DNA from 3 places in the Paenibacillus sp. F4 genome. Region 3 is predicted to be linked to each of the others. Evidence: riboswitches for the same ligand, from Rfam matches in the RefSeq annotation. Region 3 holds a riboswitch; each other region holds the start of a gene.
The links. Region 3 has a riboswitch for glycine ahead of C1T21_RS24715 (alanine/glycine:cation symporter family protein). Riboswitches for the same ligand answer to the same signal wherever they lie in the genome.
Positions count from the first base shown of each region.

Region 1 (10,060 bases), on a different contig from region 3:
GTTAAAATAAATGCGGGGGAATAAGCGCTTACAAGGGATCGGGTTGAGCTTGTTGGAACAGGAGATTAGAGCCGCGAGGGGAAGCTTGTTTCTTTTGAAGGGAAAATAGGAGGGATGAATATGTCTCGTTTTGACAAGGTAGATCAGCTATTGAAACATTTCGTAGCAAATGGGCCGGCAGGTTGCGGTTGTGCCATTGCCCAGAATGGTCGAGTGTTGTATGAAGGGTATCATGGATATGCTGATCTGGAAGCCCGAAAACCAATCACTGAGGATACAGTGTATCGCTTGTTTTCCATGACAAAGGTTGTTGTCTGTGCGGCCGCACTTATGCTGTACGAACGTGGGCAATTTTTGTTGAATGAACCTTTGTATGAATATTTTCCCGAATATCGTAATGCGCATGTATTCAAAACCGCTCCTAACGGATACACCTACGTGGATAAGGCGGAGAAACCCATTTTAATTAAGCATATATTCAATATGAGTGTGGGTCTTCCTTACGCTTCCGAGTCTTCAGAGACAGGACGGGCAATGCAAAAGGTCCTTACAACGTTAAAGGAAAAGCAGGGGAAATATGATCTGCGCACAGAAATTAAAGCGCTTTCTGAGATCCCGCTTTCTTTTGAGCCGGGAACACGCTGGTTATACGGATATGGACATGACCTTGTTGCAGGTCTTATTGAAGTGATTTCAGGTAAACCATTAGGGCAATTCCTAAAGGATGAAATATTTGATCCGCTTGGAATGAACAATACAGGTTACCGTTATCGTGCAGATATTGAATCGCGAATGGCCTCCTTTTATCAACGGACAGACGCCGGAGAGCTAGAGAAAATAGAGGGTTTCTTAGATGAATATCATCAGCCAGATGCTATATATGAAAGTGGAGGCGCAGGTCTATATTCGACAGTTAAGGAGTACCTTACATTTTCACAAATGCTGTCGAATGGAGGTATGGTAGATGGTGTGAGGCTATTAGGGAGAAAAACCATTGATTTAATGCGCACCAATCATCTGAATACAGATCAATTATTGGATTTTACTAATTCTTATCATACAGGTTATGGTTACGGACTGGGCGTGCGCACGTTAATTGATAAAGCGGCTGGGCATGCAAACAGTTCTATTGGAGAATTTGGCTGGACGGGAGCAGCGGGCACTTGGGTTTCTATAGATCCAAGTGAACAATTCTCCGTCGTTTATATGCACCAACTGGCTCCTAATATGGAAGAATACCATCATTTAAGAGTTCGCGCAGCAGCTTATAGCTGTTTGTAAATGCGAGGTTGTGGATCTGTTGAGAAAACTCTTCACTATGGCTCTGAAGCTACACAAATTGTAATGTCTAATCTTTATCAAAAACGATCTAGTTAATAAGGACCAAATTTCCTTCGAAGCCTAAACTATTCTTTTCCATATGACGACATAAAACGTAGGTGTAAGGATTTTGCGAAATCCTTAATTTAAGTTTTGAAATGGGAGGGAATTAGATTTTGAAGAATAGATGGTCCGGTTTTCTGGCGTTGGTCATCCTGATTTCAAGTTTTACATCATATGCAGGGTTTGCATCTGCAGCAGAAGCAGTGCTTTCCAAGATTGTCCTTTCGTCTAACGAGGTAACTTTGCAACAGGGGGATACAGCTGCATTGACGGCTACGGCCGTTTTTAGCGATGGGACAACCTCGAATGTAACCGTAAGCACGGATTGGAAAAGTGACAATACAGCTATTGCTACTGTGTATAATGGTACAGTTTCGGCCAAGGCTGAAGGGGAAGCCACCGTGGTTGCGACCTATAAAGAGAAGGTGCAATCGGTTCAGGTACATGTAACGAAAAAGGTTAAGGCGCTGACATCCAGTGTACAAAGCCTGAACTTGCGTTCAAGCGGTACAGGACAGGTTGATTTGACAGCGACATACAGTGATAATACAACAGCTCAGGTTTCGGGTGATGCTACTTGGACCTCCGATAATCAAAAGGTAGCCACAGTAGTTAACGGATTGGTTACCGCACAGGGAGCAGGTACAGCCAATATTAAGGCCGTATATGGTCAACAGACCGTAACCATTGCTGTGCAGGTAGAGCAGGTTAAACGTCTCGATGTCAGTTCATCAGAGGTTTCTCTTTTGTTGAAGGATACTGAGAAGGTTAAACTATCAGCGACGTTTCCGGATGGATCGGTACAGGACGTGACAGAGTCCGCTGAGTGGAGCTCCAGCAATGCAGCTGTGGCGGATGTACTGAAAGGCACCATTACCGGCTATAGCGCGGGAAAGGCGACAATTACAGGTAAATATGGCACGATGTCTGCTACGATTTCGGTAGATGTCGATCAAACGAATAAGCTGAAAGCCAGCGAATCCAATATTTTTCTGCGTCTGGATGAATCTAAAAAAATACAAGTTTCTGCCGTTTACCCGGATGGGACGGTAACGGATATCACAGATAAAGCTACTTGGACATCAAGCGATGAAAAAATTGCGACTGTGAATAAGGGAACGATTATGGCCATTGGAGCGGGTTCGGCTACGGTGACCGCTAAGTATGGAGATAAGACCGTTTCGATCAAGACAGATGTCGAAACCTCCAGATATCTGGATTTGAGTGAGGACAAGCTGAGCCTGAATGCCAAGGAATCCAAAAAGCTCAAGCTGACCGCAACGTATGTAACAGGTACGGAAGAAGATATCACAAGTAAGGCAGAGTGGAAGTCCAGCAATGAAGATATCGCTTTTGTCAGTGCGGGAGAAGTCACGGGTTATAAAACAGGTGAGGCTACGATCACCGCTTCTTATGGTGGCAAAACAGTTACAGCTACGGTATCCGTAAATGTACCCGGTGATCTGTCTCTGTCCTCCAAAACGGCAACGATTGATATTGATGAGGACTATACTGCAACTTTGACGGCTACTTATGCGGATGGGCGTAAGGAAGATGTAACACAGGATGCAGAATGGGCTTCAAGCGCGGAAGATATTGCCTCTGTGTCCAAAGGAACGATTACGGGTAAATCTGCTGGTAAAGCGGTTATTACAGCGACCTATAATGGCAAAAAACTGACGATTAATGTACAAGTAGGCCTTGTAGACCGTCTGGAAACAGACTCGCGTGTAATTGCGCTTGGTGCTCAGGAAACGAAGCAGCTGAAAGTAACAGGAGTTAAGAGTGGCGGTACAAAAACAGATGTAACCAAGGACGCCACCTGGACAACTAGCAATGTAAAAGTGGTTGAAGTTAGCGAAGGTTTGATCAAAGCGAATGGTAGCGGCAAGGCAACTGTGACTGCTTCATATGGCAAGCAAAACATTACGTTTACGGTAGAAGTGGACGTAGCGCAAAAGATTGAAGCGGATGCAATCGCGCTATCGCTCAAATCTGGAGATCAAAAAACCATTGCGATTGTGGTTAAATCAAGTGATGGTAAAGAAAAGGACGTTACGACCCAAGCTGAATGGAAAACGTCTAATTATAAGGTAGCCACTGTTAAAAAGGGTCAGGTTACCGCGGTCAGCTACGGTAAAGCTAACATTCAAGCGAAGTTTGGCGGGAAGGTAATCAGCGTACCCGTGGATGTTGATACGCTTAAATACCTGCAAACAGACGAAGTTGCTTTGAATTTGAAGGCAGGACAGCTGGCTAAGGTTACGGCTACAGCCACGTATAAGGATGAGTCGGAGAAGGATGTTTCCAAACCGGCTGTCTGGTCCTCGTCCAGAATTGTTGTTGCGACCGTCAAAGACGGTAACATTAAGGCACAGGGCAAGGGCAAAGCTGTAATTACTGTGAAATATGCAGGTAAAATGACGAAGGTACAGGTAACCGTTCAGTAAAACAAAAGAGCAAGCATACGTCCAAGGACGATATGCTTGCTCTTTTGTTTTAGGAGGCTACCGCTTATAAATTATGACTTATCCTTCTTGGTCGGTGTGTTGCGTGTAAGTGATTCGGTCAAACGCTTGCCAGTCGGCGTCTGGGCCAAGCCGCCTTTGGCGGTCTCGCGGTGCTTCGACGGCATCGCACTGCCGACTTCAAGCATCACGTCAATGACTTCGTCAGACGGAATAGCGCTGCGCACACCCGCCAAAGCCATGTCCGCTGCGGCAAGTGCAGTCACGGCTCCCAGCCCGTTGCGCACAATGCACGGAATCTCCACGAGTCCGGCGACGGGGTCGCAAATGAGGCCGAGCGTGTTCTTAAGAGCGAGACCCACGGCGTGAACAGCCTGTTCAGGCGTACCACCGCGCAACTCGACCATAGCACCAGCGGCCATCCCGATAGCTGAGCCAATCTCAGCCTGACAGCCTCCCTCCGCGCCAGAAATGAAGGAGTTGTTGGCGATCACGTAGCCAATGGCTCCAGCGGCGAATAGGCCGTGCACCATATGCTCATCATCCCAGCCGAACCGCTCCTGCGCACTGATGAATACACCAGGGATAACCCCACATGAACCTGCGGTGGGCGTGGCGACAATGCGACCCATGGACGCATTAACCTCCGACACGGAGAGGGCATAAGCCATAGCGAGCGCGGAGGCATCGCCGGAGCAGGTTTCCCCTGCCCGCAGATACTCGGCTAGGCGCTTGCCGTCACCGCCCGTCAATCCACTGCGGGATACGGTGTCTTGCGTCTGACCGCGATGAACGGCTTCCTTCATCACTTCATAATAATCAGACATTTGGCGGAAGATTTCTTCCTCAGGTGTATTCGTCTCTTGTACCTGCTCTTGAATCATCAGGCGGCCAATCGTGGTGGATTCTTCAGCGCATAAAGCGCTGATCTCATGCAGATGGCTAAACCGCATCGGATTCAGCTCCTTTTTTCAAATTAATCATTTTAATTTCGTACATATGAGGCAAGGACCGCAGCTTTGTGATCAATTCAGCCGTAGCAGGACTGTCCGTTTCGATGGCGGTGAGTGCTTCACCATCCCGGCCTTTGCGATCCACGTGCATATAGGCAATGTTAATGTCAGCCGCGCCGAGCGCTGAAGTCACCGCGCCCAATGTACCGGGCTTATCTGAGTGAAGAAGCACCAGCGTAGGCAGCTCCCCGGTCAGGTTGACTCGGAATTCGTTGAGTTGCTGGACATGGATGCTCCCGCCGCCGATGGAGGAGCCCAGCAGTGTGCGCTGATCCTCGCCCTTCCACAGCTCGAAACGGACGGTGTTCGGATGAGGAGCGGGTAGCCCGCTGACGGCGAATTCCACGGTCATCCCGGCTTGCTCTGCCCATTGCTCGGCATCCGGAATTCGGTGATCGTCTGTATCGTAATTGAGCAGCCCTGCGATGAGCGCTAGGTCTGTACCGTGTCCTTTGTACGTGTCGGCAAAGGAGCCGTACAGTGTCATGCGGGCACGGTCAGGCTGCGCCCCGAGCCAGTGCCGGGCAACGCGTGCGAGCCGCACCGCGCCTGCGGTGTGTGAACTGGAAGGTCCGGTCATGGCCGGGCCGATAATGGAAAATACATCTTTGAAACGCATGGTGTGGCCCCCTGTATGTTCTATACCATAGTATATGGTATTGCCGCGTCTTTGCGCGTATAGACGGTTCCTAATGCTGACGTACAATGTGAGCACAAAAAAGGACAGGATAAGGAAGTTTCCCTTATCTCTGTCCTCGTTACCTGAGAGTTTCGTGCGGTGTCCTTACCGCCTTACCCCTTGGGTGGCTTGCGCTCTCTCCAGAGTTGCGTCAGATGACGATACATGGACCTGAGAGATTATCCGCCAGCCGGGTGCTGGCGTCTTGCTCCTTCGGTGCCGCCAGAGTGTAGGCTCTCTGGACAGACTCTCCCGTCATCTTCATTCGCGTATACCGTTCTACATGTCTTTCTTAGGGTAATGTATGCCGTGCTCGGTGTCAATCACAGGGTTCAATTTTTACATAAACGAGGATTTTGCAAAAACCCAATAAGCGACTTCCAATGAACAATATATAGATCGAAATGGCCTAGTTCGTCTAGATATTGCGCTTTGGAGCGACTGGAATCGAATTTTGCAAAATCCTGAAACAGGTGCGTTTCCAATAAAAAAGATTAAAATTTACATAATTATGGATGAAATCAGGAAGGAATTAGAAGATTGGCGGCTAATCTGATAAAGGACAAGTACATTTATGGAAAACATAGGAGGGATATTGACGTATGGTAAAAGGCTTGCGGTTCACAGGTTCACGCTTAAAAGGGATGCTGCATCTAGCAGCAATCGTATCACTGCTGATCGGGATCTTCGTTCCATTCGGTCAGGTCAAGGCAGAGGGAGCATTGACAGTAGCCGAAGCACTTCAGCGCCAAAGCAGTGGAGATACGGTGACGGTGGAAGGTTACATCGTCGGACATGCTACCGGATCGAAAACGGCTAACTTTTCTTCTCCGTTCGCGAATGATTTTAACGTACTGATTGCCGATCAGGCAAATGAACGTAATACGTCTAATCTATTGGATGTACAGCTGACTTCAGCGTACAGAGGGCAATATGGGCTATCAGGCCATCCTGAGCTGATCGGCAGCAAAATTCGTGTGACGGGTACACTCGGCGCCTACAATAATTTTGGCGGAGTAAAAAGCCCAAGCGCTGTTGAACTGGTGAGCGGAAGCGAGCCGGGGGAACCAGGTGAACCTGGCAACCCGGGTCAACCCGGTACTACACTGCCGGATGGAAAAGGCAAAAAGGTGCTGTTCGATAATACGCACGCACAGACCGCTGGTGCAGCAGATTGGGTCATTGAAGGCGCCTTCTCCGACTTTGCCAATGGACTGCGTAATGTAGGCTTTACGGTAGACCAATTGAATCGTCCCATTCCTTTTACTTATGGAGAGCAGGCCATAACATATGACAAGTTGCGCCAATATGATGTGTTCATTATTGGTGAAGCGAATGTTGCCTTTAAGGCATCCGAGCAGGCTGCCCTACTGCAATACGTGAATAACGGGGGAAGCGTATTCTTCATCTCCGATCATTATAATGCGGACCGTAACAAAAACCGTTGGGATTCCTCCGAAGTTATGAATGGCTACCGTCGTGGAGCCTATACTAATCCAGCCAAAGGCATGACGGCAGAAGAAGCTGCATCACCGGCGATGCAAGGATTAACAAGCTCCGATTGGCTGGCGACCAACTTTGGCGTTCGTTTCCGTTATAATGCGCTTGGTGACGTGAATGCTACCGACATTGTAGCCGCAGATCAATCTTTCGGCATTACCAAGGGTGTGCGCTCGATTGCGATGCATGCAGGATCTACGCTGGCTATTATTGATCCTACCAAGGCTAAAGGCATTGCTTATATCCCTTCAGGCACGAAAAAATGGGGGAATGCTGTAGATCAGGGAGTTTATAACGGCGGGGGCCGTGCGGAAGGACCTTATGCCGCTATCTCCAAGGTAGGTCAAGGCAAGGCAGCGTTTATCGGTGATTCTTCCCCTGTAGAAGATGCTACACCGAAATATGTGCGTGAGGAAAATGGACAGTCGAAGAAGACATATGATGGTTTCAAGGAAGTGGATGATTCCACCTTCCTGGTACAAACGGTCCAATGGCTTGCATGGAAGCAGGACTACACGAAATTGTCCGATGTGGCAGGTTTGACTCTGGATCAACCAACGAAGCTTCTGCCATTCGAGGAGCCTGCGGCTTCCACGGAACCGCAGGCTGAGCCTTGGGCTGCTCCGGCAGCAGGCTACAAATGGTACGATCCTAGAACGTTCAAGTCTGGCTCCTATGGAGCGGCTTCGTAATTATCGTCAGGAGCTCAATGTGAGCCGGTGTTAGTTAGTCGTTTGATCCCTGCAGAGGGATCAGGCGACTTTTTTTGTGATGAAAATTAACCTGTGGTTGGTTATTTCATTACATTTTGTGCCAGAAAGGCCGCGCTACTCCTGGATCATTGATTTTTTAAATGATGTTGATAGCATAATCTTAATTGATATATCCATATACTGGTGATAGGATGTATTCAAATTATTCCGACAAAAACGGTATGTAATGTTCATGAGAGGTTTTAAACATCAAACATGGTGAGAATAAGCGGGACAAGACCATGGAGAATGGAGGAAGCGCGCATTGAATACCGAACCCGTGTTGGAAATTAAAGGATTATCCGTCTCTTTTCGCATCAAGGATCAATATCACCCCGCAGTCGACCATCTGGATCTGACGGTCAACCCCAATGAAGTGCTGGCTGTAGTCGGAGAATCTGGCTGTGGCAAAAGCGCGCTGGCGCTTTCTATCCCGCAACTGCATGACATGGAACGCACACGTGTAGAGGGAGAGGTCCTTTTTAAAGGTACGGACCTGAACCGTCTTTCTTCAGGGCAAATGAATAAAATCCGCGGAGCGGGCATTGGCATGATTTTTCAGGACCCGCTGACAGCACTCAACCCGTTGATGAGCATTGGCAAGCAGATTGAGGAAAATCTTGATTATCATACGTCACTATCTACGAAGCAAAAAAGGGAACGTGTGCTGGAGCTGCTGGAAAGCGTAGATATACCGAATCCTGTGCGTGTGTATGAGCAGTATCCGCATGAACTGTCAGGAGGGATGCGGCAGCGTGTGATGATCGCGATTGCCATAGCTTGCCGACCTTCTCTTATTATTGCAGATGAACCAACTACTGCGCTCGATGTAACGATCCAATCGCAAATTCTCGACTTGCTCAAACAGCTTCAACAGGAGACTGAGAGCGGAATTATCCTGATTACGCACGATCTTGGTGTTGTGGCAGAAGTAGCCGACCGCGTGGTGGTCATGTATGCCGGAGAAATCGTGGAGAGCGCTGATGTTTTTGAATTATTCAGGCATCCACAGCATCCGTATACGCGTTCGTTGCTTGCTTCTATGCCGGGATCGCACACCAAGGGGGAATCACTGCATGTCATCGGCGGCATTGTTCCCTCATTACAAGATATCCCCCGCAATAGTTGCCGCTTTGCTCCGCGTATTCCCTGGATTCAGCAGAGAGTGCATGAAGACCATCCCCAATTAAATGAAATTTCCCCTGGACATTGGGTCCGTTGTACATGTTATCAGCATTTTCATTTTGAAGACGAGGCAAAGGGGGAGGCTGCTCATGGCACTACTGGAGTTAAATGATTTGAGGGTCCACTATCCGGTGCGCGGTGGTTTCTTCCAGCGTGTTATCGATCAGGTGAAAGCAGTGGATGGCGTGTCGATCAGCATTGAGGCAGGCCAGACATACGGGCTGGTGGGAGAATCCGGCTGTGGAAAAACGACGACAGGCAGGACGATCATCGGTCTAAATAAGCTGACGAGCGGACGGATTCTGTTTAAGGGAAAGGACCTTGCGGCTCTGAGCCGTAACAACCGTCATCCACTGCGTAGAGATATTCAGATGATTTTTCAGGACCCATACTCTTCGCTCAACCCGCGTAAGCGCGTATTGGATGTGATTGCTGAACCGCTGCGAAATTTTGAAAAGCTGAGCAGTGAGGAAGAACGAAGGAAAGTACAGACGTTGCTGGAAAAGGTCGGCTTGAACGCCGATGCAGCCTACAAATATCCGCATGAATTTTCCGGGGGGCAACGGCAGCGGATCGGGATCGCGCGTGCGCTGACATTAAACCCCAAGCTGATCATTGCAGATGAGCCGGTGTCGGCGCTGGACGTTTCCGTGCAGGCACAAGTGCTTAATTTTATGAAGGATGTGCAGCGGGAGTTTAATTTAACGTATTTGTTCATTAGTCATGACCTAGGTATTATCCGCCATATGTGTGACCAAATCGGTATTATGTACCGGGGACGTCTAGTGGAGCAGGGGAGCGAGCAAGACATTTATGAGCGTCCACAGCATCTGTATACCCAGCGCCTCATTGCAACCATTCCCAATATTGATCCTACAAAACGACTGGAAAATGCCCAAAAAAGGCGAATGCTTTTATCCTCCTACAAAACAGAGCTACCCAAACATCTAGACGCGAGTGGAAAGCCGTTTGCACTAAAATCAGTAAGTCCATCCCATCAAGTCGCGCTACCATAAGGGGGTACAGAAATGTGGAAATTTACACTGCGTCGGCTGCTGGTTATGATCCCTCAACTTTTTG
Region 1 covers NZ_POVS01000003.1:11,212-21,271, forward strand. Annotated here, with positions in the region: gene C1T21_RS00090 (serine hydrolase domain-containing protein) at 121-1,281, shown strand; gene C1T21_RS00095 (Ig-like domain-containing protein) at 1,497-3,833, shown strand; gene sdaAA (L-serine ammonia-lyase, iron-sulfur-dependent, subunit alpha) at 3,905-4,804, opposite strand; gene sdaAB (L-serine ammonia-lyase, iron-sulfur-dependent subunit beta) at 4,794-5,483, opposite strand; glycine riboswitch at 5,693-5,808, opposite strand; gene C1T21_RS00110 (DUF6359 domain-containing protein) at 6,146-7,735, shown strand; gene C1T21_RS00115 (ABC transporter ATP-binding protein) at 8,061-9,092, shown strand; gene C1T21_RS00120 (ABC transporter ATP-binding protein) at 9,070-9,996, shown strand; gene opp4B (oligopeptide ABC transporter permease) at 10,009-10,060, shown strand, end outside.
Region 1: another riboswitch for glycine. It lies ahead of sdaAB (L-serine ammonia-lyase, iron-sulfur-dependent subunit beta); the one in region 3 lies ahead of C1T21_RS24715 (alanine/glycine:cation symporter family protein).

Region 2 (10,060 bases), on a different contig from region 3:
AAATAAGATCGTTCCGGGTCCGGAAAGTCAATATCCAGCGCCGCTGACAATTCTGCGCATATGCGTTCTACCATAGCTGTGCGCAGCATGATATTCTCATCCGAATCTGTTTTCGAATATGAGAGACGATGAGCCACAACGTACCCGAGTCGTAGACGTGCCAGCGAAACGCAAATTTGAATCAGCAACTCCATATACTTGCTTTCCACCATGTTTTCCAACCATTTTTCATGGGGCCGCCAGAGGGCATTTTCCACGATCAGCAGGTTCTCTCTGCCGATCATCTCCAGCAGCTTGTCAGCGACACGGGTTACAGGACGATGCTCTTCTCCGGCTGAAAACAGATCGGATTCATCCAAATATTCAAGTGCTAGTTCGGAAATCGCCCGTCTTTTGTCTGTCTCGCGCCCCGTCATCTCGACGCCGTACCCTCGTCTGCGCACAAGCACGAGTCCCCGTTCCCCAATCCAGCCTTGCAAATCGTCCAGATCATGACTGACCGTAGTTACCGTGACTTTCAGATCTGAAGCCAGCGCCAGCAGCTTGATCGGCTCCCGTGTATCCAGCAGCATGCAGAGAATCACGATCTTTCTCTCCTCAGCCGAATATTCATCTGACTTCGTATCCAGCAATTGCTTCCGCAGGCATACAAGCTGAGCTGGGTCAGCATCTATACAGATACCGATTCCTGACTTTTTCTCCAGCTTCACCTCATGAACTGCCAGCCAATGCTCGACTGCGCCCAGTTCCCGATGAACCGTCCTTGTGCTGACATTGATCTTCGTGGCAATTTCCCCGGCTGTAACCTCTTTGGACTGCTCCAGAAGATATTCCACGATGTCACGTTGTCGTTTCGTAATATTCATAAGCGCATACCGTTCCTTCCCAAGCTCATTCCTCCAGCAGGAGACGTATATTGCATACAGTCCGCCTGACTTCGATGGGGATTAAGAATCGGATTTCAGACGTTCAACCAGCGCTTCGTATTCAGGACTCTTCAAAAAATTGTCAATGGAAATGTGCTCAGCTTTCGGAGCTACTGTTTTAGCCCGGTCTGTCAACGTTTTTTGCGTAATGACAATATCCGCATCCTGTGGAATTTCACTGATTGCTGTATTCGTAACTGTTACGCCCACACCCGCCTGCTTCATTTTTTTGCGTAAAATCGAGGCACCCATAGCGCTTGAACCCATACCTGCATCACAGGAAAAGACGATCTTGTTCACTTCGGATTTATCCTTGAGCGTTCGATCTGCGGCAATCTCGGCAGTACGATCAGCTTCGTGGTTATCTTCCATTACAGTGGCATTAGCACTTGCACTCTTGCTTTGATTTTTCATATCTTTCAGGCGGGATGCAGCTTCCTCCAGCCCCTCTTCTTGTTGCTTACCAGTCTTGAGTAACACTGCAGCAACAGCAAAGGATACGACCGCAGCAGCGATCACCCCGCTTAGCATTGGCAAATATCCGCCTTTTGGCGTCATTAGAAAATAGGCGATAATGCTGCCCGGTGAAGGAGCAGCAACCAGTCCGGCACCTGTCAACATGAAACAGAAGGTTCCCACAACGCCCCCAGCTATAGCTGCAAGAATCAGAATCGGCTTCATCAAAATGTAAGGGAAATAAATTTCATGAATCCCGCCGAAAAAATGAATGATGACCGCTCCAGGAGCCGACGACTTCGCAGAGCCTTTACCGAACAGGCAGTAGGCCAGCAAAATACCGAGCCCCGGCCCAGGGTTGGATTCCAGCATGAACAGTACGGATTTCCCTGTTCTTGCAGCTTCCTCCAACGCAATCGGACTTAATACTCCGTGATTCAGCGCGTTGTTTAAAAATAATACTTTTCCGGGCTCAATAATGAGGTTGACAAGCGGCAATAGCCCTGCGTTCACGAGGAACTGTACCCCTGCCGATAATACTTGACTGATCATTTGTACAACCGGGCCGATCGCCACATGGGCAAGCAGTGCTAGAATGGCACCGATAATCCCGGCTGAGAAATTATTGACCAGCATTTCAAAGCCTGATCTGACTTTGCCTTCAATGGCCTTGTCAAACTTCTTCAATATCCATGCAGCCAGCGGACCAGCTACCATCGCGCCCAGGAACATCGGGATATCGGCCCCCACAATGACACCCATCGTCATAATGGCACCGATCACACCTCCACGCTGTCCGTGAATCATCGTGCCCCCTGTGTAACCGATCAGCAGCGGCAGTAAATAATTTTTCATCGGATCAACCAGTTGTGCAAAACCTTCGTTCGGGAACCATCCGGTCGGAATAAAGAGTGCTGTAATCAATCCCCATGCAATAAAGGCTCCCATATTGGGCATAACCATTCCGCTAAGAAAACGGCCAAAACGCTGTACGGCGACACGAGTGCCTCCTTTTGAACTTGGCTTTGTGTCCAATGTGCTCATATTCAAATCCTCCTTGTAGGTAAGCATCACTACCTTTTCTTAAAATTCATACTAAATGACAGCGCTATCTTCATCAACGAAATGAAAACGTACTTTCGTCATGAACGTTGATGACAACATTTAAATTTAAATTATCCGGGATGGTATTATACCTGCATAATTCTTCTTAATATGACCTGTAGCTATAGAAATTAGTCGAAAAAACAGGAATTTAAATCTGCACAAACTTATAGGGAACCACCTTCTGTGCCAGAGTAAAACACGTAATTACGCTTCCAAAATGACAACAAAAAAATAGCCGCTATGGCAGATCATAGCGACTATTTTATACAAAAAACGAGCGAACTAACGATGCTCTTATTCAATTGAAAATCAATATAAAAAATTCAGAATAACACGCTCTTTTTTCATGCTGTATTGCCCCATTATTACTCCGAAATCAACTTCTCATACTGATCCGCAGACAGTAGCTTGCCCAATGTTTCCTCCACATCTTTGCCCATCTCTACTTCGATCATCCAACCTTTTTCATAGGGAGATTCATTTACTAGTTCAGGCGTACTTTCCAGCGCTTCATTCACCTTTAATACGTTTCCCGTCACCGGAGCAAAAAGGTCGGATACCGTCTTCACCGATTCAATCGTACCGATCTCCGCTCCCTGCTCAATCGTTACTCCCACCTCAGGTAATTCTACAAAAACAATATCACCCAGTTGATGCTGTGCAAAGTCCGTAATACCAACCCGCACCGTCCCATTCTCTGTACGCTGAACCCACTCATGTTCGTTTGTATACCAAAGTTGCTGCTTCACTTCACCCATCCTGTTCCCCTCACTTCCATATGAATAAAATCGCTTTTGCTCACCTGTATTAGACAGGTTAAGATTATGACAACAAGAACACTCATGTCAATAATACTAACAAAAATACTTCATATCACCTCATATAGCGTACTATATAAAAATATGATAGCTTATAACAAACGCTTACATATCCTTATTTATATATTAAATGTTTTTTCTATTGTTTTCGATGACATTTTTATTGACATTTTGAATGAATTTGCGTATTAATGGATTATAGCAAATACTTTGGGAAACACCCCGACAACTGCAAACGCGGATGAACGCAGAGGGAGAGACTGCCAAAAAGATTCGCATAGCTGTTGCCGCTTGTGAGACAGTTGTGCACGCGAATCGGATCAAGTTGTTATCTGCACAGCCAGGTAATATACCGCAGATCCCGAAGGTAGCGCCGAAGGAGTAAGCCTGCATTTGCAGGTGAATCTCTCAGGCAAAAGGACCTCTGCCGGACGCATCTCTGGAGAGCATTCGCTATTGGAGCGGATCACCCAAGAGGAAACCCGGTACATACCGGGGTAACTTTCTGGTATCAAGGACAGAGCTGAAAAAAGAGTATAGACTGCTGTCTATACGTTTTTTTCGGCCTGTCTTTTTTGTTTAGCCGATCACACCGGATAGGAGTGGAAAAATGACTAATTTGCGAAGAACACCGCTATATTCGTCCTACGGGACGCAGTCTGGGGTTCGTTGTATTGACTTTGGCGGCTGGGAGCTCCCCGTTCAGTTTAGCGGCATTCAAAAGGAGCATGAGGCCGTCCGCCAACGTGCGGGTTTATTCGATGTATCGCATATGGGCGAGTTTTTGGTTGAAGGCAAAGAGGCCGAAGCTTTTCTGCAAAGGGTGACCACGAATGATGTCAGCCAGTTGGAAGCAGGTCAGGCACAATATTCACTCCTGTGTTACCCCGATGGAGGTGTAGTAGACGACCTACTTGTTTACTGCAAAGGACCAGAACGCTACATGCTCGTAGTGAACGCCTCTAACATCGATAAGGATTGGGATTGGCTCATTCGCCATATGCCTGCATCCGTTCACATGGAGAATGTGTCTGATGCGATAGCATTGCTGGCGTTGCAAGGACCAGAAGCAGTACGAATTGCCGCAGCCGTGGCAGATACGGACATTACGAATCTGGCATCTTTCCGCTTCCATGAGGACGTGCCATTGTTCGGAGCAAAAGCTCTCGTCTCACGAACCGGATATACGGGCGAAGACGGTTTTGAATTTTACGTACCTGCCGCGGAAGCACCAGCCGTATGGGAGAGTTTGCTTCGTTTCGGTGAGTCGTATGGGCTGATTCCCGCTGGACTTGGTGCTCGGGATACCCTACGCTTTGAGGCACGGTTGCCGCTGTACGGACAGGAGTTATCTGCCACGATTTCACCACTTGAAGCCGGTCTAGGGTACTTCGTCAAGCTGAATAAAGGAGATTTTATCGGTAGAGAAGCACTGCAACGTCAGAAAGATCAAGGGATTCCTCGCAAATTGATCGGGCTGGAAATGATTGATCGCGGTATCCCACGCGCCCATTATCCGGTATTCGCAGAAGGACAACGCATCGGTGAGGTCACAACGGGAACTCAGTCGCCCACCTTGAAGCGTAATCTGGGCCTCGCCTTGGTGGACAGTCGTTTTAGCGTCCTCTCCACACCGCTGGAGGTTGAGATTCGTGGCAAACGCCTGCGTGCCGAGGTGGTGGCAACACCCTTTTATAAACGCCCGCGCTGATCTTAAACTCTCTTCATTTCAATAAAGCAAACATGTCAGATATGAACTTCCGGGTTTCTCATCTCACACTTTTTTATTAGCTAATTTACGATTTAAAATTTTGCTTTTCGAAAGGAGCCAGAACCTATGAAGCAGCATCGTTATCTCCCTATGACTGAGCAGGATCAAACCGAAATGCTGCGTGTGGTCGGTGTATCATCCATTGATGATTTGTTCAGTGACATTCCAGAGGCCATTCGATATCAAGGGGAACTCCCTCTTTCTTCTCGACTCGATGAGAAAGCCTTGACCCGCCACTTGGCCGAGCTGGCCAGACACAACGCCAATACAGACACACATGCCAGCTTCCTTGGCGCAGGAATTTATGATCATCATATTCCGTCCGTCATCCAGCACATCACTTCACGCTCGGAATTCTATACAGCCTACACCCCCTATCAGCCGGAAGTAAGCCAAGGCGAGCTACAAGCCATTTTCGAATTTCAGTCGTATATTTGCGAATTGACGGGCATGGCTGTAGCTAATGCCAGCATGTACGACGGAGCGACTGCACTGGCGGAAGCGGGCTCACTGTCCGCCGCAGCTACCCGCCGTAAACAGCTTATCGTATCGAGGTCCGTCCATCCAGAGGCACGTCAGGTATTGGCAGCCTATGCACGCGGATTGGATTTGGACATCGTGGAGATCGGCTGTTCGGACGGCGTAACGGATGCTGATGCGTTAGCGGCGGCCGTATCGGAACAGACCGCGGCTGTTTTGGTCCAAAGCCCCAACTTTTTCGGAGCCGTGGAAAACCTGAAGCCGATGGCTGATCTCATCCATGCGCACAAAGGTCTTTTGGTCGTCAGTGCCAACCCACTGGCACTTGGCTTGCTGGAAACACCCGGCAAACAGGGCGCGGATATTGTGGTAGGAGACGCGCAGCCACTTGGCATCTCCTCTTCTCTCGGCGGTCCGACCTGTGGATACTTTGCCGTTTCTCAGACACATATGCGCCGTATCCCTGGCCGCATTGTGGGTCAGACCACAGACCGCAATGGTAAACGCGGCTTCGTGCTGACCTTGCAAGCGCGGGAACAGCATATCCGACGCGAAAAGGCCACCTCTAATATTTGCTCCAATCAAGCGTTGCTAGCTTTATCCGCATCTGTATACTTGTCTGTTATGGGTAGGAAGGGGATCAAGGAAGTAGCCGAGCTAAATTTGCATAAAAGCCGATATGCCTTAGAGCAATTGCTGAGCTTGAAGGGCGTAACTTCCTCGTTTAACGCACCAACCTTTAACGAGTTTGCCCTTAGACTGCCTGAGGGTACAGATATGAGCAGACTCCAGACCGAGTTGCTAGCTGCTGGATTTATCGCTGGCTACGATTTGGGCCGGGACTATGAGGAACTTGCTGGTCACATGTTGATTGCCGTGACGGAGCAAAGAACCAAAGAAGAGATTGACCAATTTGTACACACCTTGGGGGGATTGCTATGACACACACCGGACAGGATCAGAAACAAGGGCTGTTGAAGGAACACGATCAAGCGCTCATTTTTGAATTGAGCCGTCCGGGTCGCATCGCCTATTCCCTTCCCGAGTGCGACGTTCCCCGTCGCCCGGTGGGAGAGCTTTTGCCAGATTATGCGCTGCGCAGCGAACCTGCGGCATTACCCGAGGTATACGAAGTAGACGTTATTCGGCATTATACCGCCTTGTCCCGGCGAAATTTCGGCGTGGACAATGGATTTTATCCGCTCGGCTCCTGTACGATGAAATACAATCCGAAAGTGAATGAGGATGTCGCCCGGTATACAGGCTTCGCCAAAATCCATCCATATCAGCCCGAGGAGAGCATCCAGGGTGCCATGGAGCTGCTGCATACGCTCCAAAATGATTTGGCTGCGTTAACTGGCATGGATGCCGTCACGCTTCAGCCCGCCGCGGGCGCCCATGGCGAATGGACCGGGCTGATGATGATTCGCTCATACCACGAAGCACGCGGTGAGCGACGTACCAAGGTGCTCGTGCCGGATTCCTCGCACGGAACGAACCCCGCCAGCGCAACCGTCGCGGGCTTCGAAACCGTCACCCTCCCCTCCACTCCTGAGGGGCTAGTGGATCTGGATGCGCTGCGTCAAGCCGTAGGCAACGACACCGCTGCGCTCATGCTGACCAACCCGAACACGCTTGGACTGTTCGAGAAGCAAATCACTGACATTGCTGCCATCGTGCATGACGCGGGTGGTCTGCTCTACTATGATGGGGCGAACTCCAACGCCATCATGGGGATTACCCGCCCCGGGGATATGGGCTTCGATGTAGTGCATCTCAATTTGCACAAAACGATGAGTACCCCGCACGGCGGCGGCGGCCCCGGCGCTGGGCCTGTCGGCGTAAAGCAACGGCTCATCCCTTATTTGCCCAAGCCGCTTGTCGTACGGGATCCGCAGGGGGTGTACCACTGGGACCGGGAACAGGGAGATTCTATTGGACGGGTTAAGGCCTTTTACGGCAACTTCGGTATTCTCGTTCGTGCCTACGCCTATATCCGTAGCTACGGTCCTGATGGCTTAAAGCGTGTATCGGAATGCGCTGTGCTCAATGCCAATTACATGATGCATCGGCTCGCTCCACATTTTGACCTGCCCTACCCTGGACATTGCAAACACGAATTCGTAATGTCGGGGCGAGGCTTGAAAAAATTTGGAGTGCGCACGCTTGATGTAGCCAAAAGGCTGCTTGATTTCGGCTACCATCCGCCTACAATTTACTTCCCGCTGAATGTAGAGGAGTGCATCATGATCGAGCCCACGGAGACGGAAAGTAAGGAAACACTTGATGCTTTTGTCGACACTATGATTCATATTGCGCGGGAAGCAGAAGAGAACCCTGAGCTGGTACTCAATGCACCATATACTACTCCAGTCACACGATTGGACGAAACTACCGCAGCCCGCAAACCTGTACTGAATTGCTCATGCAGTTAAAAACAAATTCTACTTAAAGGATGCAAAAAAGCCGGTATCTAAATAGATACCGGCTGCTGTATGTACACAGCAATTTTTTTTGTTGGAAAAAGATATAACCTTTGAAATGTAATACCCTTCCTTAGCCTTCGATGCTTTGAACCAATTCAACAACCTGTTCTGCTGTTTGCATGTCCAGAGCTTTTGTAGCCAGTTTTTCCATGTCCGCACGGGACAACTTGGAGATTTGACTACGTGCTGGCAGAATGGAAGTTGCGCTCATACTGAACTCATCAAGTCCAAGACCCAGCAGCAACGGAATTGCTGTTGTATCTCCTGCCATTTCACCACACATACCAACCCAACGTCCTTCACGGTGAGCGGCATCAATAACCATTTTCACCAGACGCAGAATGGATGGATTGTATGGTTGATACAGGTAAGAAACCCGCTCGTTCATGCGATCCGCTGCCATTGTGTATTGAATCAGATCGTTTGTACCGATACTGAAGAAATCTACTTCTTTTGCGAATTGATCAGCCAATACCGCTGTAGAAGGAATTTCTACCATGATGCCCAGCTGAATTTCTTCAGATACGGATACACCCTCGGCTACCAACTTTTCCTTTTCTTCCAACAAAACAGCTTTAGCTTCACGGAATTCGTTCAGCGTAGCAATCATCGGGAACATGATGCGCAGGTTACCATGCACACTCGCACGCAATAAAGCACGCAATTGAGTGCGGAAAATATCCTGGCGATCCAGACACAGACGAATAGCACGGAATCCGAGGAACGGGTTCATTTCTTTCGGCAGGTCCAGATAAGGAAGTTCTTTGTCGCCACCGATATCCAAAGTACGAACTACAACCGGCTTACCTTCCATTCTTTCCAGAACGGTTTTGTACGCCGTATACTGTACTTCTTCGGATGGAAGCTTATCGCGTCCCATGTACAAGAACTCCGTACGGTACAAGCCAACGCCTTCACCACCGTTGTCCAGAACACCAGCTACATCATTAGGCGTACCAATATTGGCTGCCAGTTCGACATGGACACCATCGACAGAAACCGTAGCTTCGCCGCGCAGCTTGCGCCACTCTTCGCGTTGCTTGTCGTATGCCACCTGTTTAGCACGGTATTCCGCAACAATCTCTTCGGTAGGGTTCACGAATACGTGACCATCCAAACCATCAACGATAATCAAATCGCCGCTTTTAGCTTGAGACAATATATTTTTTGTTCCCACAACTGCAGGAATTTCAAGTGAGCGAGCCATAATAGCCGAATGCGAAGTACGTCCGCCGATGTTCGTTGCAAAACCTTTAACAAATTCACGGTTCAGCTGAGCTGTGTCGGAAGGTGTCAAATCTTCTGCAAGCACAATCGTTTCTTCGGCAATTTCTGCAGGACTAACAAAATGAACACCAAGCAGGTGATTCAGGATCCGCTTGGTTACATCACGCATGTCCGATGCGCGTTCTTGCAAATAGGCACTTTTCATGTTTTCAAACATGGAAATAAACTGTGTAGCTACTTCATTCAAAGCATAGTCAGCATTAAGCTGCTCGTCTCTGATTTTAGCTTTAACCGGATCGATCAATTCAGGATCATTCAGGATTAGCAGGTGAGATGCAAAAATTTCTGCTTTCTTCTCTCCCAGCTCCTGAAGCGTTTTCTCCTTAATCGATTCCAATTCGGTTTGAGATTGTACCAAAGCCGCATCCAATCTCGCGATTTCAGCTTCAACATCACCAACCGCGCGTCTCTCTACAGCGTAATTCGGATGCTCCAAGATAAACGCCCGGGCAATGGCTATGCCTGCCGAAGCGGCAATCCCGGAAATTTTAAGCATGAACTTCGCCCAGCCCTTCGTTAACGATTACATTTTCAAGAGCTTTCAGTGCTTCGGCAGCTTCAGCGCCTTCGCAAATAATGTTAATAGTATCGCCTTGTTCCAGTCCCAGAGACAATACACCCAGAATGGATTTCAAAGTTACTTTTTTACCGTTAGCTTCGGCAAAAGATTCAGCACCGCTGAATTTGTTAGCTGTATTTACCAGTGCAGTTGCTGGACGTGCATGGATA
Region 2 covers NZ_POVS01000017.1:81,665-91,724, reverse strand. Annotated here, with positions in the region: gene C1T21_RS19080 (BglG family transcription antiterminator) at 1-866, opposite strand, end outside; gene C1T21_RS19075 (PTS mannitol transporter subunit IIBC) at 948-2,426, opposite strand; gene gcvH (glycine cleavage system protein GcvH) at 2,855-3,247, opposite strand; glycine riboswitch at 3,642-3,741, shown strand; gene gcvT (glycine cleavage system aminomethyltransferase GcvT) at 3,918-5,018, shown strand; gene gcvPA (aminomethyl-transferring glycine dehydrogenase subunit GcvPA) at 5,145-6,500, shown strand; gene gcvPB (aminomethyl-transferring glycine dehydrogenase subunit GcvPB) at 6,497-7,993, shown strand; gene ptsP (phosphoenolpyruvate--protein phosphotransferase) at 8,115-9,827, opposite strand; gene C1T21_RS19045 (HPr family phosphocarrier protein) at 9,820-10,060, opposite strand, start outside.
Region 2: another riboswitch for glycine. It lies ahead of gcvT (glycine cleavage system aminomethyltransferase GcvT); the one in region 3 lies ahead of C1T21_RS24715 (alanine/glycine:cation symporter family protein).

Region 3 (10,060 bases):
ATCAGAAGGCAGTGAAGAGTAGTAGGAACTATTTTTTATTAGAGCTTAGATGACCTGTACATTCCTAAAAAAGGTATTCATGCATTATACACATGGATACCTTTTTTGCATAAACAGTTCTTTGTGTTTGTAATAAAATGAATAGAAAAGAGACTTATAAAATAATTTTCTTGGAAGTCAGCCACTCTTTTACAGCGTCCGTACTGAGGTCTCTTTTAGGCGTCCATTCTATTTTATCAACCAGCTTGCCGTTTCTGAATTCTGCAATGGTGGGGGTGTATTTAACGTTGTAATCCTCTTTGAATTTATTCCATTGGGGCTTGTCCTTATGGATTTTGTGAACGTTCAAAAAAGTAATTTTAGAGCCTAGATTATACTGTTCGATCATCTTGTTAAAGTTAGGCTCAAACCGATTGCAGTCGCCACAACTCGGTCTGCCGACATAGACAAATACACTTTGATCCTGTTGAATCAAACTCTTAAAACCATCAAATGTAACCGCATTCAAGTGGTCATATATTTCTGGGTAATTGCTTTTGCTCGCTTGAATTTCTTTTTCTTTTTGTTGAACAACCTGCTCCAGGTCTTGAAATTTAACTACAGCTGAAATAGCGATACCAATGACAAGCAACACAATGACACTTAACCCGGCGATATATCCTTTTTTCACAGAAATCCTCCTTTTTTTACATTCTTACACTTACAATAAATGATATTTCCATTTTTCGCTGTAACACTTGTCTCATTATGTATAAAAAAAGAAGCTTTCCATGGGGAAAGCTTCTTTAATCTGAAAGTTAAACGTTAGACCACAACAGTCAACAAGTAATCCTCACGCTTCACTTCAGTTTCCATTGTGTTCAACACATCCAGGTATTGAGCGGAATTTGTTACGATAATCGGCGTAGCCGTAGTATAGCCTGCTGCCTTAATTTGCTCGATATCAAATTCAAGCAACAGTTGTCCTTGCTTAACTATATCGCCTTCCTTGACGCGTTTGTCAAAGAATTGTCCTTTCAACTTCACTGTATTAACACCCACGTGAATCAGAATTTCTGCTCCGTCATTGGAAGTAATACCGATTGCATGTCCGGTCGGGAATACTGTCGTAATCGTTCCATTGACAGGAGATGTCAGCACACCCTCTGTAGGATCAATGAGGATTCCTTTCCCCATAGCACCTGAAGCAAAAGCAACATCAGAAGATTGTTCCAAAGGCAATACTTTACCTTGCAGTGGGCTTACGAGAATTTCTTTCTCGATGGCCACTTCTTTCTTTACGGGTGCAGCTTCTGTTTTTGCAGTTTCTTCTTTTGGATCATCAAAGCCCAAAATCATAACCAATACAACTGCGAGTACAAAGGCAACGAGCAAACCGATGACTACCCACAAGAATCCAGGTCCGAAATAAGTCGGTAACGCCAGTAGACCCGGTAATGCAAAGGATTGTGCGTGCGCTCCGCCAGAAGCGATAATCGCCCCGCCGATTGCCCCGGAAATACAAGCATAAATGAACGGCTTTTTCAATTTCAAAGTTATGCCATAAATTGTTGGTTCTGTAATCCCGAAAATAGCGGCCAGCGTAGAGGAACCTGCCAAAGCCTTCATCTGAGTGTTCCGGGATTTCAGGAATACCCCCAATGTTGCACCAGCCTGAGAAAGTACGGCTGCTGTAAGCATCGGAAGCATTGTGTCATAGCCCAATGTTGCAATATTCGACAGCATGACCGGAACGAAGCCCCAGTGCACGCCGAAAATAACAAACACTTGCCAGAATGCCCCGGCAACAGCCCCGGCAATTAGTGGGCTCAAGTTGTATACCCATGTAAAACCGTTTGCCAAGCCCTGACTGATCAGGTTACCTACTGGACCAAAGGCCAGAAATGTTAACGGAATAACGACTAGGAGCGAAAGCATCGGCACGATAATGTTTTTAACCGATTGATGGATAAAGGAATTGAACCAGCGTTCCACATAGGACTGAACCCAGACCGCGAGAATAATTGGAATGACACTGGAACTGTAATTAATCAGAATGATCGGAATACCTAGAAACGCCAATCTTTCTGGGTTGCTTACCGCCGCTATAACTGCTGGATAGACGAGAGCTCCGGCGATTGCCACCGATACAAAGGTGTTTGTCTTAAATTTACGGGACGATGTAATAGCCAAAAACACAGGTAGAAAATAGAAAACACTGTCGGAAGCTGCACTTAGGATCAGGTACGTACCGCTTTTATCATTAATCCATTGAAAAGATAAAATTAACGCCAGTAGCCCTTTAAGCAAACCTGCCCCGGCAAGAGCACCGAGAATGGGAGAAAAAATGCTGGAAATGATATCGACCGCTTTGCCAAGAAAATTCGTTTTTTCAGAAGATTCTTCTCTTGTGGCATTAGGATTGTCTGCATCCTGCAAATTCGTTTCTGCCATCATATGCTCAAACACTTGACCTACATTGTTACCGATGACCACTTGAAACTGGCCGCTGCTTTCCACTACTGTAATGACACCAGGGGTTGCTTCCAGTGCGGCTTTGTCTGCTTTTGTACGATCATTTAATTTAAATCTCAAGCGTGTAGCGCAATGGAATACCGAATTGACATTCTCTTCGCCACCAACGAGGGTCACTATTTTTTTAGATAGTTCTTTATCACTCATGTTCAGAACTCCTTATGGGTTATTCTTGCTACTGATAGGATTTACTGTTTACATCTGTTGCTAAGATGCGCCGGCGTGCACCTTTTTAAACTTGTAAACAAGAAAAACCTAAACTCGTGGTGAAAACTACGCACTCTCCTATAGAGGAACGTCGATTTCACCATCAGTTTAGGTTTTGCCTGCCTTACCAGTCACAATCCATGAGTGATGAGAGATATGAAGTTGTTAGTGTTATATGTTATTACGCTCAGTTACCCGATGAATATGGATAGTTAGATATACGTATTCATCCTTGCTTAAATATTGATCGTATGTTTTTTCCAGATACTCATTGATCTTTTGGGCACAAGCAAAAGCTTCGGTATACGTCTGCTTCACCTGGTTGTACAAAAATTCTTCACCACTGTGAATGACTTCTTTGCGAATCACTCGCATCGCAAAATATTGCAAATGTGTCAAAAATCTCGAATAGCTAAAAGAAGACTCATCCAGCACAATTCCGTAATGATACGTAATAATGTTCAAGATATGTTGGACAATCTCAGTCATTTTCAGTGTAGACTTCATTTCGTTACCATCGATCCGTGCATTCACCATATGCAATGCAATAAATCCCGCTTCATCTTCGCCCAATTTTACTCCGAGCGTATTTTCAATTTTTTGGAGAGCATCCAGCCCAACGGCAAATTCTTTTTTGTAAAAGCGTTTAATTTCATACAGCATCGCGTTTTGGAGTGCCAGTCCTTTTTCTTGCCGTTGTATGGCAAAATGAATATGGTCGGTCAACGTTAAATAAATATTATCGCTTAACTCCGTATCCAGCACTTCCGTTGCATGGGTTACGATTTCATTCACGACCTCCAGATGAGACACTGGAATATCGTTCAGCAGCTCAGTTAATTTAGCCGTGAACTCGTTTTCATTTAACATGAAAATCTTATCTATTTTATCATCATCGACTTGATCGCCAGCCACCTTTTTGAAGGAAATACCTCTTCCCATCACGATGACCTCTTTGCCTTTATCGTTTTTAGTCAATAGGACGTTGTTATTGAGCACCTTCTCAATAATCATTGAAGTTCCCCCTCCCATCCTTTACCAATAAAAAATGCCTAAGCACAATTCAACACTATTGTTAGCAATAGCACTCAATTGAACTCAGGCATTGCCCGCATCACCGGTCACAATCCTTCGATATAGTGCTATTGTAGCACAAAAAAAAGCGATTTCAACATATTTTATTCTGATTCGACAAAAAATATTTCATATCAAGGCCCTTTTGCCTAATTTGCAAGTAAATCGTTACCTTACGTGGTCGTACGTTCAATGAGGCTGTACTCTAGCGAATGAAGCTCCATTTGGCGTCCAATCAGCTGAGGAGAAAGCATGAAAAAAGCATTTTGTGCTTGAGCCATGATGGGATTTTGAATCGTTGTAATCCCCATCGTATGTGCCAGCTCCGTGTTATCGAATCCGACAATCGCCAGATCTTCCGGTACGTTCAGCCGTTGTCTGCGTGCTTCGCAGAGAATACCCACTGCTACATAATCGTTAGCACATAAAATAGCCTCTGGGAATTCTTCCCGACGCTGTAACAAATCCCGTACGACCTGTTCGCCATCACGGATATTATAAATAGAAGAGTGATTCCAGTGTTGCAACACTGGCAGATTGTGCTCACTCATGATCTGTTCGTAGGCTCGTTGTCTGCTATGGGTATTGATGCTGCTCGGACGACCAAAAGCATTGGCTATACGAGTATAGCCTTTTTGTATCAAATGTTTGAGTGCTAACATATATCCTTCATACTGATCCATAGCGACGGAGCGAATATCGGTATGCTCCATTCGTTGCCACGAAACGATCGGGCCATATTTGCAATAGGTACTCAAAAAATCAGTGTCATTCACGCAGGAAATGATGACCAGCGCATCGACTCTTTTTCTTTTTAAATCCTCAAAGGCTTGAAGCTCTTTCTTTTTGTTTTCTCCAGAAGTATAAATAATGGTTTGAAATTCATATTGGCCCGCTACTTCCACAAAGCTGTCCAGAAAAGCGAGAACAATTTCATTAATAGTTGAAGTAATGATACCGATCTGAAGCGTCTGACCCTTGGATAGAGAAATAGCATTCCGATTAGGAACATAATCTAATTCCTGCATGATTTTCAAAATCTTAGCTCTTGTTTCGTGACTGACATGGGGGGACTGATTTAATACTCTGGATACCGTAGCTTTGGAAAAGCCCGCCAGTTTTGCAATTTGATCAAGATTCGACATGGTGCTTCTCCTCACATAAGAAAAAAATAAATTCTTGACATGAAACGCGTTACAACGATTAGGATGCTTATGAAGGCATTACGTCTATTTTAAAGCAACTGTCAATGCTTTTCAAAGGAGAACGGTTATCGTTAGGTATGGATTCATATTTGCAGCACTTGATGGGATTACTTGGCCAAAATAAAAATCTTAAATACGGAAAGAGGTCTTTATACTATGACTAAGACGCTAAAAGGATTTCCGAAAAACTTCTTGTGGGGCGGGGCAACGGCAGCCAACCAATTGGAAGGTGCTTTTGACGTAGATGGAAAAGGTTTGTCCAGCGCAGACATGATTGCCTATGTACCCAAAGCGGAACGTAAGAACGATCATGCTATAGAGATTTCGTCCGAGCGACTCGAAGACATTTTGGCAGGCAAAGTCAATGCCCGTTTTCCAAAACGTGAAGGGGTAGACTTTTACCACCATTACAAAGAAGATATTGCATTATTCGCTGAAATGGGCTTCAAAGTATTCCGTATGTCCATCCATTGGTCGCGGATTTTCCCGAATGGCTATGATGCCGAGCCGAATGAAGCAGGATTGCAATTCTACGACAATGTATTTGATGAGCTGCGCAAGTATAATATTGAGCCGCTGGTAACATTGTCACATTATGAAACACCGCTAGGTCTGACGCAGAAGTATAATGGCTGGCTGGGACGTGAAGTCATACAGCATTACGTAAATTATGCCGAAACGGTGTTTACGCGCTATAAGGATAAAGTAAAATACTGGCTGACCTTTAATGAAATCAATGTAATGACCATGAGTCCGTTCACCGGTGGCGGTGTGGTTATTGACCGTGTAGAAAACAAACAACAAGCGATATATCAAGCATTGCATCATCAATTTGTAGCTAGTGCACTGGCGACCAAACGGGGACATGAGATCATCCCGGGCGCTCAGATCGGCTGTATGCTGGCACGTATGGAAAGCTATCCACATACGTGTAACCCAGAGGATATACTGAAAGCCCAGCATGAAAATCAGATGAACCTGTTCTTTACGGATGTGCATGCCCGTGGGGAATATTCCAACTACATGAATCGTTATTTTGAAGAAAATAATGTTGTAATACACACAGAACCAGGCGATGCCGAAATATTGAAAAATAATACGGTTGATTTTATCTCATTCAGCTACTATATGACCTTGACCGTATCTGCAGGTCCAGAAGGTGAGAAAGCAGCAGGAAACCTGATTGGCGGCGTGAAAAATCCATATTTACAGTCCTCTGACTGGGGATGGCAAATTGATCCGATCGGTCTGCGTGTTACGCTGAACACGTTATATGACCGCTACCAAAAGCCGCTGTTCATCGTGGAAAATGGCTTGGGTGCTTATGATAAGGTAGAAGAAGACGGTTCTGTGCATGACACATATCGTATTGATTACTTGCGTCAGCATATTGTTCAAATGAAGGAAGCGATTGCCGACGGTGTTGATCTGCTTGGCTACACCAGCTGGGGTCCTATCGACCTTGTGAGCATGTCTACTTCCGAAATGTCCAAGCGCTACGGATTTATTTACGTTGATCTGGATGATGACGGTAACGGAACGCTCAAACGCTCCAAAAAGGACTCATTTAACTGGTATAAAAATGTGATAGCAACCAATGGTGAAGAATTGTAATTCCATATTGTCTCGGGCGGGTATAGCAGAGGACATCCTAAGGATGCAATCTGCTGTACCCGCTTTTTCGATAGACACAATAATAATATTTCAGAGGGCTTCACAAACTTTTCACTTGTAATAAGCTGAAAGTTTTCTGTATAATGAATAAAAATTTCATATGTCTGGTTGATGTTTGCGGGAGATGGAACGAAAGTTCCGACCGAAGGGGCAAAACTCTCAGGTGCTTAGGCTGATTACAGCAACAAGCGGGGACCGTAAACGGACAGAACTCTGGAGAGACCCTTAATTGGGCGCCGAAGGTGCACCGCAGAGAACATCTGCTTAAACTCTCAGGCAAAAGGACAGAGACGCGAATAACCTGTGACAGGGAATGCCCTAGGCTTTTTTATGAGCTATTAGTGGCAGAAAACCTGCACAAGATGGTTGTATTTTTTCGTGCCTTTAACCTCTCCAGGAGTCGAATCAGCGGATTTGACTCTTTTTTGTTTTCTAATATGCTGGAGGAGCGGGTTGAAATGAATTTGGTACATGTGTTAGAAGCGATTAGTAGCTGGATATGGGGGGCGCCTCTCATCATTCTTGTCATGGGAACGGGGTTGTGGCTGACCATACGTTTGAAGATGCTGCAGGTATTCCGCCTGCCCCTGGCGATCAAGCTGATCGGTAAGGCCCCGAATGAAGGCAGCGGGGATGTAAGTAGTTTTGCGGCTTTGAGTACAGCGTTGGCGGCTACAGTTGGCACAGGAAGTATTGTCGGCGTAGCGACAGCCATTAAGCTGGGCGGGCCGGGTGCCTTGTTCTGGATGGTTGTTGCAGCCTTTTTTGGGATGGCGACGAAATATGCGGAAGGTGTACTTGCGGTAAAATACCGGGTGAAAGATCGGAATGGACAATTTTCCGGCGGCCCGATGTATTATATTGAGAAAGGTCTTGGACGCCGTTTTAAACCGCTGGCGATGCTGTTTGCTTTTTCGGGCATGCTGGTAGCGTTGTTCGGGATTGGAACGTTTCCGCAGGTCAAAGCGATTGTATCTTCGACTGAAAACAGTTTTGGCGTTCCGCCTATTGTAACGGCACTGATTATTGCGGTCCTTACAGGACTGGTTACTATTGGAGGACTCAAAAGCATTGCCAAGGTATCGACGAAGGTCGTTCCTTTTAAAACAGGCTTGTACGTACTGATCTGTCTCATCGTACTGATTCGGTTTGCTGACCAACTTCCTGCCGCAATTGCGCTGGTGCTCCATTCGGCATTTTCAACTACATCTGCAACGGGCGGATTTGCCGGAGCTACGATTATGCTGGCCATGCGTAGTGGGGTAGCCAGAGGTATTTTTGCCAATGAGGCCGGATTGGGGAGCGCACCGATTGCAGCTGCAGCTGCCAAAACCAAATGGCCTGCGGAGCAAGGGCTAATTTCCATGACAGGCGTGTTTATTGATACGATGGTTATTTGTGTGATGACCGGGTTGACGCTACTGGTTAGCGGTGTGTGGAGCGGGCCTACCGATGCGGGCCTGATGACTCAGCAGGCATTTTCCAGCGCATTCCCGCTGGGGGCAGAACTGCTCACAATCATTCTGATTATGTTCGCCTTCACCACTATGCTTGGCTGGAACTACTACGGGGAACGCTGTGTTGAATACTTGCTTGGGGTTAAGTGGATTAAGCCATACCGTTATCTGTTCATCGTACTGGTTGCCGGGGGCGCGTTCATTAAACTGGATGCGATTTGGTTGCTGGCAGATATCTTTAACGCAATGATGGCTTTCCCGAACCTGATTGCACTGCTCGGCTTATCAGGAATTGTAGTTGCAGAAACCCGAACCTATATGGATTCTCTGAATTCTAGTAAGAAAAAGGGCATTCTTGCAGGTGCCAGTGTAGGGGCAGCTATTCAAGTAGAAGAAAAGGGACAAACGGTTAATTCATAAATTCCAAAAGGGAGTGCCCTCAGCCACCATAGGCTTGAGGACACTCCCTTTTAAATGTTATAACGATGCACGTAAAATAGCTAAAATATCTTCTTGATTCAGCTTTTTATAATTACCAAAGCCTCCGTATTCCATTTCACGGGCTGCAATGATTGCGACTTTTTCCAATTGCTCATCATTAATATTGTAATCGGCCAGGGTGGAAGGGGCACCGAGACTTGTCCAGAATGCACTCAGGCGATCAATCCCCTCCAAAGCAATTTCCTTATCCGTTTTACCAGTGGTATCTAAATCAAACATACTGAGCATCAGCCGCTTCATGCGTGCAGCATCCTGATCCACCGTATGTCTCATCCAGTTGGGGAACAGGATCGCCAGACCGCCAGCATGAGGAATATCATATACAGCGGATAATGCATGTTCAATCGTATGCGAAGCCCAGTCCCCGAAGTAGCCCATTTGCAGTGTTCCGTTAAGGGCAATCGTTCCGGCATATAAAATCGTTTCACGATGCTCGTAGTTGTGCAAATCTTCCAGCAGCTTAGGTGCAGTTTCGATCACGGTTTGCAGCACGGAAAAGCACATACGATCTTGCAACGGTGTATTTTTAACATTGTGAAAATATTGTTCAAACACATGGCTCATCATATCCACCATGCCATATACCGTCTGATCACGTGGCACAGAGAAGGTGTTTTTTGGGTCCAGAATCGAGAATTTCGGATGTGTCACCGCGCTGCCCCATACGTATTTTTCGTTCGTTTCCCAGTTGGTGATAACAGAATCCGGATTCATTTCTGAACCGGTGGCGGCGAGTGTGAGGATGGTGCCGAATGGCAGAGCCTCGGTCGGCATGTGCTTTTTGTTGATAATATCCCACACATCGCCGTCATATTCAGCCCCTGCTGCGATGGCTTTGGTGCAATCAATAACGCTTCCACCGCCTACTGCAAGTAAGAAGTCGATTTTTTCGTTTCGGCAAATGTCGATGCCCTTCTTAACGGTGGACAAGCGCGGATTCGGTTCTACGCCGGACAATTCATGAATGTTCAGATGTAGCGGCTCTAACGCGTCTAATACCTGGTCATACAGACCATTTCGTTTGACACTTCCACCTCCGTATACCAGCAAAATGTTTTTGCCGTAATTCAGCAGTTCCTGCTGAAGTTCTTCAATTTGATTGTCTCCAAAAATTAATTTGGTGGGGTTATAATATGTGAATTTGTTCATCTGGTAAGTTCCCCTCAGTTCATAGTTCATGTTCAAATCGTAAATCGCTTATCCTGATTGCCTGTCGGATACCTAACTTCATCATGTAAGCTATTTGAAATGACGATTAACTATTATACATGAAATGAATAAGGGAATTCAAGTGAATCTAATCTTTGACCGCTCCGGCGGCAAGATCGGAAATAAACTGACGGCTAATGAAAAGAAACAAAATAATAAGTGGCAGTACAGCCAGCAGGGTGCCCGCAATGACCATCGCATAATCCGTATTGTAAATCC
Region 3 covers NZ_POVS01000020.1:282,566-292,625, forward strand. Annotated here, with positions in the region: gene C1T21_RS24690 (thioredoxin family protein) at 155-670, opposite strand; gene C1T21_RS24695 (beta-glucoside-specific PTS transporter subunit IIABC) at 805-2,661, opposite strand; gene licT (BglG family transcription antiterminator LicT) at 2,893-3,735, opposite strand; gene C1T21_RS24705 (LacI family DNA-binding transcriptional regulator) at 3,969-4,940, opposite strand; gene C1T21_RS24710 (glycoside hydrolase family 1 protein) at 5,157-6,614, shown strand; glycine riboswitch at 6,783-6,859, shown strand; glycine riboswitch at 6,878-6,972, shown strand; gene C1T21_RS24715 (alanine/glycine:cation symporter family protein) at 7,133-8,551, shown strand; gene C1T21_RS24720 (iron-containing alcohol dehydrogenase) at 8,609-9,781, opposite strand; gene C1T21_RS24725 (carbohydrate ABC transporter permease) at 9,930-10,060, opposite strand, start outside.